2 regions of the Embleya sp. NBC_00896 genome follow, and region 2 is predicted to be linked to the other one. Evidence: riboswitches for the same ligand, from Rfam matches in the RefSeq annotation. Region 2 holds a riboswitch; the other holds the start of a gene.

Region 1 (5,807 bases), 1.0 Mb from region 2:
TGCGGACCCTGCCGATCAAGTGGCGCAACCGGCTCAACGCGCTCCTGCACAGCAGGTTCGGCAAGGTCGTGACCTTCCCGGCGTTCGCGGGCTTCATCTTCGTGCTCAACCCGTTCGCCCTGTACTTCACGCCCTGGTATGAGCTCACGCTGCGGAACACCTTCATGCACGACATGAATCACGTGCACTTCGTGATCATCGGCTGCATGTGGTTCTGGCCACTCCTGGGGTTGGACCCGATGCCGCGTCCCGGTTATCCGATGCGGCTGCTCGCGGTGTTCGCGACATTGCCGTTCCACGCGTGGCTGGGCATCGCGATCATGAGTTCCTCCACCGTCCTGGCCGGTGACTGGTACAACGACCTCGGTCGGGAGTGGGGCGCGAGTCCGCTGTCCGATCAGGGCACGGCGGGCGGAATCCTGTGGGGCAGCGGCGACATCATCGGGCTGCTGGTCTTCCTCGTGCTGTTCGTGCAATGGGCCAGGGCGTCCGAACGCGAGGCGGTGCGCGAGGACCGCAGGCTCGATCGACTCGAACTGATCGAGGCCGGTCGCAAGGCCCGCGACGAGCGGTTGGCGCGCGAGGCGGCACCGGCCGGGGAGGCCTCGGACGACGGCGTCGAGGCCGCCGGAAAACCCGTCGAGAAGAGCACTCTTCCGAGTGACTCTGCCCGAACGGAGGACGCCGACTCGACCGTCCGGGTCGCACACGGGGTCGAACCGCGGCTCGCCGACGCCGCCGAGTAGCGTCGCCGCATGATCCTCGAACGGTTCCTTCGCCGGCGGCGCCCCGAGCCCGAACCCGTGCTCGTCGACGACGGCACCCTCACCGTGGTCGGATCCTGCTTCGACCCCGCGCGCGCCGACTCGGCGGTGGTCGCGGAGCTGCGTGCGGCCGGGGTGGCGGTGGAGACCGGCCCGTTCGTGATGCGGCACGTGCTGACCCTGCCCGACGACGCGGCGGTCGCCGAGGCGGTCCGGATCCTGGCGCCGGACGGGTGGGCGGTGGACGTGGTGGACCCGACCGAGCGGCCGCTGCGGGTGCGCATCGCGCGGCAGCAGGTGCTCACCGGCCTCGAGCCGGCCCGCGAGCGGACCCGGATGGCGGGCCTGGCGCAGCGGCTGGGCGGGGACGCGGCGGGTTACGAGGTCCTCGCGCGCGGGTGACGGCGAGCGGGACGGGAGCGTGACGAGACACACATTCTCGTCGCGAAAGGCGCTAACATCCGGGTCGGATTCGAGTGTTGTCCCGTACCTAGACACAGGCAGGTGGACATGACGCGCGGCGAGACCATGACCGTCCTCGTGTACAGCGACGACCGCAACACCCGACGGAAAGTCACCCTCGCGCTCGGGCGCAGGCCCGCCGTCGACGTGCCGTTCGTCGAGTACCTGGAGTGCGCCACCGAGCCCGCGGTGATCGAGGCGATGGACAAGGGCGGCATCGACCTGGTGATCCTGGACGGGGAGACCGCTCCCGCCGGCGGCATGGGGGTGTGCCGTCAGCTCAAGGACGAGATCTACCACTGCCCGCCCGTGCTGACCCTGGTCGGCCGCCCGCAGGACGCGTGGCTGGCGACGTGGTGTCGCGCGGACGCGGTGGTCGCGCACCCGCTCGACCCGCGCACGCTCGCGGACGCGGCGGCGGGCCTGATGCGCGACCGAATCGCGGGGCGTCAGCCGGCCTAGGAGGCGCTGGGGCGGCGGGGCTGTCCACGGGTCGGGATAAGGCACCGGTGAGGCGAGGTGTGGTCGGTACGCTGTCGCGGACTTATCCGATGACACAGCGGGAGCGGACCATGGGTGCCTCGATCTCGGCCGACAAGAGCGGTGGCAACCCGGCGGACCGTTCCTGGCGGGACATCCTCGCGACGCTCATGCGTGGCGACGACCTGCCCGCCGACGCGACCGCGTGGGCGATGGACCACATCATGACCGGCGAGGCCACGCCGGTGCAGGTCGCCGGCTTCGTGGTCGCGCTGCGGGCCAAGGGCGAGACCGTGGACGAGGTCTCGGGCCTGGTGCAGGCGATGTACGCCCACGCGTCGACCATCGAGGTCCCCGGTCGCACGGTCGACATCGTCGGCACCGGCGGCGACCTCGCGCGGACCGTGAACATCTCGACGATGTCCGCGATCGTGGTCGCGGGCACCGGCGAGACGGTGGTCAAGCACGGCAACCGCGCGGCGTCCTCGTCGAGCGGGGCCGCCGACGTGCTCGAAGCGCTCGGCGTGGTGCTGGATCTGACGCCGGAACAGGTGGCCCGGACGGCGGCCGAGGCGGGCATCACGCTGTGCTTCGCGCAGCGCTTCCACCCGGCGCTTCGGCACGCGGCGCAGGCGCGGCGCGAGCTGGGGGTGCCGACCACGTTCAACTTCCTGGGCCCGCTCACCAACCCGGCGCGGGTGCGGTTCCACGCGATCGGGGTCGCGGACCTGCGGATGGCGCCGATCGTGGCCGGTGTGCTGGCCGATCGGGGCGCCACCGCACTGGTGTTCCGCGGCGACGACGGGCTGGACGAGCTGACCGTCACGACCACGTCGCAGGTGTGGATCGTGCGGGACGGCGACGTGCGCGAGGACCGGGTGGACCCGCGCGACCTGGGGATCGCGCTCAACGGGATCGAGACGCTGCGGGGCGGTGACGCGGCGTTCAACGCGGAGGTCGCGCGCAAGCTGCTCGCGGGCGCGCAAGGGCCGGTGCGGGACGCGGTGTTGTTGAACTCGGCCGCGGCGCTGGCCGCGCTCGGCACCGGGGAGGGGTCGCTGACCCAGCAACTGGCGACCGGGATCGAGCGGGCCGCCGAGGCGATCGACTCGGGCGCGGCGCACGCGGCGCTCGAGCGCTGGGTGGAGACGACGCGGGGGTTCGCGCGCGGGTAGGGCGCGCATCGCGGTGCCGTCCCCGATCGCCGGACGGGCTCGACGTGGCCCGCTCCCGGTTGCCCTCGAACGCCGGGCGGGCCGGGGGGAGTCGGGCGGGCTCGGGAGGGTCCGTTCGGCGATCGCGGGTGAGGTGCCGGGTGTCCAGTATGTGGAACCGATGGGTTCGTCGTTGCGCAAAGCGATCCCTCTGGTAATAATTCTGCGCAGGTCACGAGTGACAGTGGAAAGCCCCGGCTTGCTGTCCGGCAACCCTCGCTCCGCGGTGGGGTGCCCCGGGTGATGACACGGTCAGGCGTCGCAAGGCGCCCTGGCAAGCGCGGACCCCTCGTATGACGGCAGGCATCGCTCGATGCGACCCGGGGTCCTGTACCTGGGGAGCATGTGATGGCGTGAAATCTCTTTCTCGAAACGGGCAATTCGCCCATTCCGTACGCGCTGAATAGTCGCGCGTCGCTTTTCCGAGACCACATTTCACAGCGGATCGCCAGCCCTCCACTCATGTCGATGTATCGACATCGAGAGGGGCGTCGGTGGTTCGAGCCTGCCGAGGAGTTTCGCCATGACCGTCAGCACCGCTTCCGCCTCCGCCGCCTCCCCCCTCGACTGTGACGTCGCGATCGCCGCGCCGCTGCCCGTGGTCGGCCGGGACGTGCTCGTTCCGCTGGTGACCGGCGGCGAGGTCGAGTACGCCGCGCTCGACTACGGGGCGAGCGCGCCGTGTCTACAGCGGGTGTGGGACGACGTGTCCGCCTACCTGCCCTACTACGGCAGCGTGCACCGCGGCGCCGGTTACCTCTCGCAGCTGTCCACCGACCTGTACGAGCAGAGCCGCGCCACCGTCGCGGAGTTCCTCGGGCTGCGGGCGGACGACACGCTCCTGTTCACCCGCGGCACCACCGACTCGCTCAACCTGCTCGCCTCCGTACTGCCGCGCGGCACCCGGGTGTTCGTCTTCGCGACCGAGCACCACGCGGCGCTGCTGCCGTGGCGCCGGCACGCCGGGGTGACCCAGCTGGCCGCGCCGTCCTCGCCGGAGCAGGCGATCGCGACGCTCGAGGCGGCGCTGGCCGGGTCCGGCGACGGGCCGCGCCTGGTGTGCGTGACCGGCGCGTCGAACGTGACCGGCGAGATCTTCCCGGTCGCCGAGCTGGCCGAGGTCGCGCACCGGCACGGCGCGCGGATCGTGCTCGACGCCGCGCAGCTCGCGCCGCACCACCCGGTGTCGGTCGAGGACCTGGACGTCGACTGGATCGCACTGTCGGCGCACAAGCTGTACGCGCCGTTCGGATCGGGCGTGCTCGCGGGGCGGGCCGACTGGCTCGACGCCGCGGAGCCGTACCTCGCGGGCGGCGGCGCGAGCAAGGCCGTGACGCTGGACCACGTCGAGTGGAACCGCGGCGCCGCGCGGCACGAGGCGGGTTCGCCGAACGTGATCGGGGCCTACGCGCTCGCGTCGGCCTGTCGGGCGATCACCGAGGCCGGGCCGAACGCGCTGGTCGCGCGCGAGGAGGCGCTGCTGGCGCGACTGCGCGCCCGGCTCGCGGAGATCCCCGAGGTGCGGACGCTGGAGCTGTTCGGTCCGGAGTCGGCGCGCGTGGGCGTGCTGTCGTTCGTGGTCGAGGGGTGGAACAGCTCGCGGTTCGCCGCGGTGTTGTCGGCCGAATACGGAATCGGCGTGCGGGACGGGCTGTTCTGCGCGCACCCGCTGGTGCGGCACCTGCTCGGCGGACGGGCCGACCAGCCGACCGAGTGTGGGTCCCCGGACGCGCCCGAGGGTGAGCAGAACCTCAACGCGATCCGGGTCAGCTTCGGTCTGGGCACGCCCGTCGAGCACCTCGACCGGTTCGCCGCCGCCGTCCGCGAACTCGTGCGGCGGGGTGCGCGCTGGAGCTACACGGTCGACGGCGGTCGCTGCGTCCCGGACTCGGACCCCCGCGGTCCCCGCGGGCTGCCGGCCTGAGCGGCGGCCGCCCGGGAGACCTACTCCAGGCCGATGGCGAAGGCCGCTTCGAGGTCGTGGTGGGAATAGGTACGGAAGGCGATGTGGGTCGTGGTGGCCTCCACACCCGGGACCTTGTTGAGGCGACCGGGGATGACCTCGGCCAGGTCGTCGTGGGCGCGGACGCGCACCATGGCGATCAGGTCGAACTCACCGGTCACCGAGTAGACCTCGCTCACGCCCTCGATCGCGGCGATCGCCTCCGCGATCTCCGGGGTCTGGTCCACGCGCGTCTTGACCTGCACGATCGCGGTGATCACGGGGCAGTCCTCCGGCTCTCGACGACAAGGTGCCCGAGCTTAGTCGCCACGGGGCCGCCGGGCGGTGCCGGTAGCGCAACCACGCGTATCCGAAGCCGACCGCGAAGCCGACCAGATGTGCCGCGTACGCGTACACGGCGTCCCCCTCGACGCCGATGCCCCGCAGATAGAGCCCCTGCACGCCGAAGTAGCAGCCCAGGACGACCCACGCCGGGAAGCGCAGCGGGACGAAGAACAGCGCCGGCACCAGGCTCGTGACCCGGGCCCTGGGGAACAGCCACAGGTACGCGCCGAGCACGCCCGCGATCGCGCCGGACGCGCCGACCAGCGGCTGTACCGAGTCCGGCGCCGTCGCGGCGTAGCCGTAGGTCGCGACGCACCCGGTCAGCAGGTAGAAGAAGGTGAATCGGATCCGGCCCATCCGGTTCTCCACGTGCGCGCCGAACACGTACAGGAAGAGCAGGTTGCCGAACAGGTGCAGCCAACCGCCGTGCACGAACAGCGCGAACAGGGCCGACCGGACCGGGATCTTCGCGCCCGGGTCGGTGGGGGCGCAGACGACCGGTCCGCGGTCGGTGCCCACGACCCGGGACGGGTGGCCGAGCGGCCGGTTCGTCAGCAACTCTGCGGGGATCGCGCCGTGCAGACGGAAGTAGCGCGCCTC
Region 2 (5,807 bases):
CACCGGCGACGTCGTCCGTCTTCTTGGCGACCTCCTTGACCAGCTCGGCGCCGATCTTCTCGTACGGGTCCTCGAGCTCGATCTCCTTGGCGATGCTCACACCATCGTTCGTGATGGTGGGCGCACCCCACTTCTTCTCGAGCACGACGTTGCGGCCCTTCGGGCCCAGCGTGACCTTGACGGCGTCGGCGAGCTGGTTCATCCCGCGCTCGAGGCCGCGGCGCGCTTCCTCGTTGAACGCGATGATCTTGGCCATGTGGTGAAGTCCTCCCAGAACGGGGGTGAGTGCCGGACCGCACAGGTGCCCGCGACGGACGACCCGACCACCGTGAGGATCCCTCCCTCACGGGCGCCGAGCCTCACCGGCCCGGTCCGTTTCTGTCACTCTCACATCCAGAGTGCTAACGCCAATGATTAGCACTCGACCATGCCGAGTGCAAGCGCAACGGCCGGTCCCGACCCGCACGCGCCCACCCGCGCGCGTGTCGCACGAAGAACCCGTGCGCGAGCACCGGTGCGTGGACCGGCGCGCGGCGCGTGACGGCCATCCGGCGGGAGGCGGCGCACAACGACCGGGGCCCGGCCCCCGCATGGCGGGAAGCCGGGCCCCGGTCACCGATCACATAGGAGCGTGTGATGCGTGTGTCGTGCAGTCCGTGGTGTGGACCGTTTCAAGCAGAGGAGCGGATAGCCCCCTGGTTCAGGCGGTGACGCGGACCATGTCGGCCTGCGGCCCCTTCTGCCCCTGCGAGATCTCGAACTCGACTCGCTGCCCCTCCTCGAGCGTCCGGTACCCGTCCATCTGGATCGCGCTGTAGTGGACGAAGACGTCCGCACCACCGTCGACCGCGATGAAGCCGTACCCCTTCTCCGCGTTGAACCACTTGACGGCGCCCTGAGCCATTCCTAACTCCCCTGTTACTGGCCCTTTCACGGATACTGCACGCCGCAGCTCCGGGTTCGTATCCAGAAGGTCCCGGCCTTCTGCTACGACCGCGGCTGAATGTATCCGGACGGATGCCCGGAGCAACAGGTCAATCGGACGAGAATTCCCGGATGAATAAAGCTCTCATATTCCGCAAATCAACAGGAAAGCCGTATTTCAATTCATCAGGAATGCGATCTTCGGAACATATCGGATGTGATCCCGACCACGGGTTTACCGACATGCCGCCGTCAAAGGCAGGAAATGGGCCCGGGTAAACCCGTGTATCGCACAACCGTCGGGGGAACCAAGAAATCCGCCACACGGGGCTCCGTGTGGCGGATTTCTTCATTCCGTTTCGGGTCCGGACGATGAAGATCCGGGCCGTCGGCCTATGTCGTCAGCAACCGCCGGCGACCGCCGGGATGATCGAAACGCTGCCGCCATCGGGGATGGCGGTGGCGAGACCGTCGGCGAAGCGCACGTCCTCGTCGTTCACGTAGAGATTCACAAAGCGGCGCAGCTTGCCCTCGTCGTCGAGGATGCGCGCGCGAATTCCGGTGTTGTCCTTTTCCAGGCTGTCGAGGACCTCGGCGAGGGTCGTCCCCTCGACCGCGACCTCGGCCGCCCCACCCGTGTAGGTGCGCAGGATCGTCGGGATGCGAACGGAGACGCTCATGCCAGGCCGGCCTTTCGGAAGGAATCAAGGGTGGGTCGAATGGTCGCGGTGGGGCCGGTGGTCGGCGTGACCGCGTCCAACGTCTTGAGGCCGTCACCCGTGTTGAGCACGACCGTCTCGGCGTCCGGGTCCAACTGCCCCGACGCGATCAGCTTCCGCAGGCAGCCGACCGTGACACCGCCGGCCGTCTCGCCGAAGACGCCCTCGGTGCGGGCGAGCAGCTTCATCGCCTCGACCACCTCGACGTCGTTCACGTCCTCCACCGCGCCGCCGGTGCGCTTGCACACGTCCAGCACGTAGGGACCGTCGGCGGGGTTGCCGATCGCGAGCGACTTGGCGATGGTGTCCGGCTTCACCGGGCGGATCACGTCGTGTCCGGCCTTCCACGCGGCCGACACCGGGGAGCAGCCCGTGGCCTGCGCGCCGAAGATCCGGTACGGCGCGTCCTCGACCAGGCCGAGCGCGATCAGCTCGCGGAAGCCCTTGTCGATCTTGGTCAGCTGAGAACCCGACGCGATCGGGATCACGATCTGCTCGGGCAGTTTCCAGCCGAGCTGTTCGGCGATCTCGTAGGCCAGCGTCTTGGAGCCCTCGCCGTAGTACGGCCGCAGGTTCACGTTGACGAAGCCCCAGTCCTCGCCGGCCGGGTCGCCGATGAGCTCCGAGCAGAAGCGGTTGACCTCGTCGTACGTGCCTTCGATCGCGACCAGCTCGCCACCGTAGACCGCCGCCGTGACGACCTTGCCGGCCTCCAGGTCGGAGGGGATGAACACGCAGCTGCGCAGCCCCGCGCGGGCGGCAGCGGCGCCGACCGCGCCGGCCAGGTTGCCGGTCGAGGAGCACGAGAGGGTGGTGAAGCCGAAGGTGCGGGCGGCCTCGACGGCGATGGCCACCACACGGTCCTTGAACGAGTGGGTCGGGTTCCCGGAGTCGTCCTTGACGTGCAGGTTCCGGACGCCCAGCTCGCGGCCGAGGTTCTCGGCCCGGACGAGCTTGGTGAAGCCGGGGTTCAGGTTGGGCCGCGACGCGACGTCCGCGGACACCGGCAGGAGCGGCGCGTAGCGCCAGATGTTGTTCGGGCCCGCCTCGATCTGCTCGCGCGTCACGGTGCCGAACTCGTAGGCGATCTCGAGCGGTCCGAAACAGGACTCGCACGCGTACTTCGGGCCGAGCCCGGTGCGTTGACCGCACTCGCGACACGACAGTGCGACGGCGGGGCCGAAGGAGGTGGGGGTGGCGCTGCTGGTGCGGGTGGCGGTGGGTGTCGCCATGGCGAGGGCCTTTCTGTCCTCATCTTTACCCGTGGGTTTCCACGGGCCGGACTTGGCACCTGTCCGATCCGTCAGCACTCGCTCGCGCCGAAAGCGCGTCACGAGGAATGACGATCGGATGGTTGCCGGGGCTTCAACGGGCCGTTCCCTCTGCCCCTCTGGATGAGCTGCTATGGCGGTGGACACACCCTTCGCCGGGTGGCCGGTCCGCGTTTGTCCGGCGCGACGTGCGATCGTCGTATCCGGTGACGACGACTGTAACCGAACCGGTGCCGCGTCGATCATCCGGTCCACCTCGCGAGACGATAAAGGGTGGAAACGACCGAGGCCGGAACGTCGGCCGACGACAGGGGATTTTCGAACGTGCAGCCCGAGGTGAGTGCCTGGCTTCGGCGACGGTCTTCCGTCGCCGCCGACTGGCCCGTCGACCAGCTTCTTGACGCCAAACGTGACACCCGGGTCAGCGTCGTCCTGCCCGCGTTGGACGAGCAGGCGACCGTCGGCGACATCGTCAAGATCATCCGGACCGAGCTGATCGAGCGCGTGCCGCTCGTGGACGAGCTCGTGGTCGTCGACTCCGGATCCGCGGACGACACCGCCCGGGTCGCCGCCGACGCGGGGGCGCGGGTCGTGCACCGCGACGAGATCCTGCCCGCCGTACCGGCCGTGCGGGGCAAGGGCGAGGTGCTGTGGCGCTCGCTCCTGGTCACCGACGGGGACGTGGTCGCGTTCGTGGACGCGGACCTGAAGGACTTCTCCGCCGACTTCGTGACCGGCATCCTGGGCCCGTTGCTGACCGACCCGTCGGTGCAGCTGGTCAAGGCGATGTACGACCGCCCGCTCGAGATCGGCGACACCATCGTCCCCGCCGGCGGCGGTCGGGTCACCGAGCTGGTCGCGCGGCCCCTGCTCAACCTGCACTGGCCCGAACTCGCGGGCTTCGTCCAGCCGCTCGGCGGCGAGTACGCGGCCCGTCGCTCGCTGCTCGAACAACTGCCCTTCCCGTGCGGCTACGGGATCGAGACAGCGATGCTCGTGGACACCCTGCGCCTGGTCGGCCTGGACGCGATGGCGCAGGTGGACGTGGGCGTGCGGCGACACAGCCACCAGGACGAGGCGGGTCTGGGCCGGATGTCGGCCGAGATACTCCAGGCCGTCGAGCGCCGCCTGCGACGCGGTCCCACCGGCACGCACCCGGTCGAGCTGAGCACCGCGCTGACCCAGTTCGAGCGGGACGAGGGCGGCTTCCGGCAGCGCACGCACGACGTCGCGGCTCGGGAGCGGCCGCCGATGGCGACCGTCCCCGAATACCGCGAGCGCACCCGCCACGCGCTGCGCTGACCGCCGCCGATCAGCCGCGGACGACCTCCGCGGCCTTGCGCGCGGACGTCTCGTTGTTCGCCCGCACCCGTGCCAGCGCCTGCGCGTCGCGCTCGATCGCCTGCCGCTGGTAGGCCGCGTCGACCGTGAACCACGTGCCCACCACGTTGTGCTCGGTCTTGCACGCCACCGTCGCGGTCGCCGCCGCGATCTCGCGCGGGGTCGGCTGCGCGGTGTCCCAGCTCGGGTCGCCGCCGGCCGCCAACGGATCGGGGTAGTCGTACCCCTTGGCGCGCATACAGCCCGACCACAGCGCGAGCACCCGCGACACCCGCGGATCGGCCATCGAGTGTTCGAACGCCTCGACGTCGATGTGGCTCGCGAGTGCCTCGGTGTCCAGCGCGAGGTCCTCGCCGAGCGCGAACCGGGCCTCGCCCAGGCAACCGGGCCCCGGTTTCCCGGCGCTGCCCGCCGGCGCCGTCGGCGGCACCCCGTCGGTCGCGGCCGCGCCGAACATCGCGACGCTCAGCTCGCGACTCATCGGCGGTTCGACGGGTTTCGGCCTGCCCGTCGCGACCCCCGGCGGGCGGAAGCCCCAGCCGGCCGCCTCGACCGGATCGGACACCCCGTAGCGCCGCTCGGTCCGGGATTTGAGAATCGGGTCCGCGTCCGCGGCCCCGGGCGGCACGTACGTGAACCCCAGACGGACCAGGCAGTCCCGGGTCAGCACCCGCTCGGCCGCGGCCAGTCGGGTCTGCTGCTCCCGCGTCGGCAGGTAGGCCTCGATCGGCAGCGCGAGGTCGGTCGCGGAGGTCAGCAGCGGGATGGGCCCGATCGGCGGCGGGGTGAGCGACGCCGGGGCGCCGGCGCCTTCCCGGTCGCCCGCCGCGGTGCAACCGGCCGACCCGACGCACAGCGCGACGAGCAGCACGACGAGGCCGGCGGGCGCTCTCGACGGCCGCGTCACGGAGAATTCCAACTGCCCGAGGCGTTGTTGTTCTTCACCGCCGCGCTCAGATTGGCCGTGCTCTTCGCCTTGATGTCCTGGACCGGCCCCTGGTAATTGCTGTGGTAGTAGATGTGCACGAAGTGCGTGGGGTCGTTGTTCCAGATCGAGGCGGCGTTGTTCTTCACCGGCTGACCGGCCCCGCTGCTGCCCTGCGGGGACGGCATGAGCGTGTATCCGACGTAGTTCGCCACGTTGTTCCGGTGGTCGAACCACGCGCCGCGCGTATTCGAGTTGTAGTACAGACACGCGTCGCCGTCGTCGCACCGGCCGTCCCCCTCGGCGACGGCCGGCGACGCGCCCGCCGCGAGTGTCACGGCGGCCGTCACGGCGGCCGCCGCGAGACCGTGTTTGCTGCGCATACTCGATTCCCCCTGGATCGATGCGAACCGCAAGAAGTCCAAGAGAAATCACATCTCGACTACTCCCGGTAATGACTCGGTCGCGTGATACTCGCCACACCGCTGCGGGCAGGGCCGCCGTCGAGCCGGGTTTGCGCGCCGACACGTGTGGCTAGGGTCGGGACATGAGTGTTCCCCCTCCCGCCGGTGTCCTGGTCGCCTCCAATCGCGGTCCCGTGTCCTTCTCCCTGGAGGACGACGGCAC

Evidence for each region. Region 2 has a riboswitch for S-adenosylmethionine ahead of thrC (threonine synthase). Riboswitches for the same ligand answer to the same signal wherever they lie in the genome.
Region 1: it holds a riboswitch for S-adenosylmethionine, as region 2 does, so the genes downstream of both, OG928_RS24210 (aminotransferase class V-fold PLP-dependent enzyme) here and thrC (threonine synthase) in region 2, are expected to answer to the same signal.

What each region holds. Positions count from the first base shown of each region.
Region 1 is NZ_CP108776.1:5,330,500-5,336,306, forward strand. Features, by position in the region: gene OG928_RS24190 (cytochrome c oxidase assembly protein) at 1-746, shown strand, start outside; gene OG928_RS24195 (hypothetical protein) at 756-1,166, shown strand; gene OG928_RS24200 (hypothetical protein) at 1,275-1,688, shown strand; gene trpD (anthranilate phosphoribosyltransferase) at 1,799-2,881, shown strand; SAM riboswitch class IV at 3,091-3,207, shown strand; gene OG928_RS24210 (aminotransferase class V-fold PLP-dependent enzyme) at 3,444-4,844, shown strand; gene OG928_RS24215 (Lrp/AsnC ligand binding domain-containing protein) at 4,865-5,143, opposite strand; gene OG928_RS24220 (rhomboid family intramembrane serine protease) at 5,034-5,807, opposite strand, start outside.
Region 2 is NZ_CP108776.1:4,328,151-4,333,957, forward strand. Features, by position in the region: gene groL (chaperonin GroEL) at 1-256, opposite strand, end outside; gene OG928_RS19775 (cold-shock protein) at 701-904, opposite strand; gene OG928_RS19780 (ubiquitin-like small modifier protein 1) at 1,326-1,604, opposite strand; gene thrC (threonine synthase) at 1,601-2,875, opposite strand; SAM riboswitch class I at 2,892-3,044, opposite strand; gene OG928_RS19790 (glucosyl-3-phosphoglycerate synthase) at 3,239-4,216, shown strand; gene OG928_RS19795 (hypothetical protein) at 4,227-5,162, opposite strand; gene OG928_RS19800 (peptidase inhibitor family I36 protein) at 5,159-5,563, opposite strand; gene OG928_RS19805 (trehalose-6-phosphate synthase) at 5,728-5,807, shown strand, end outside.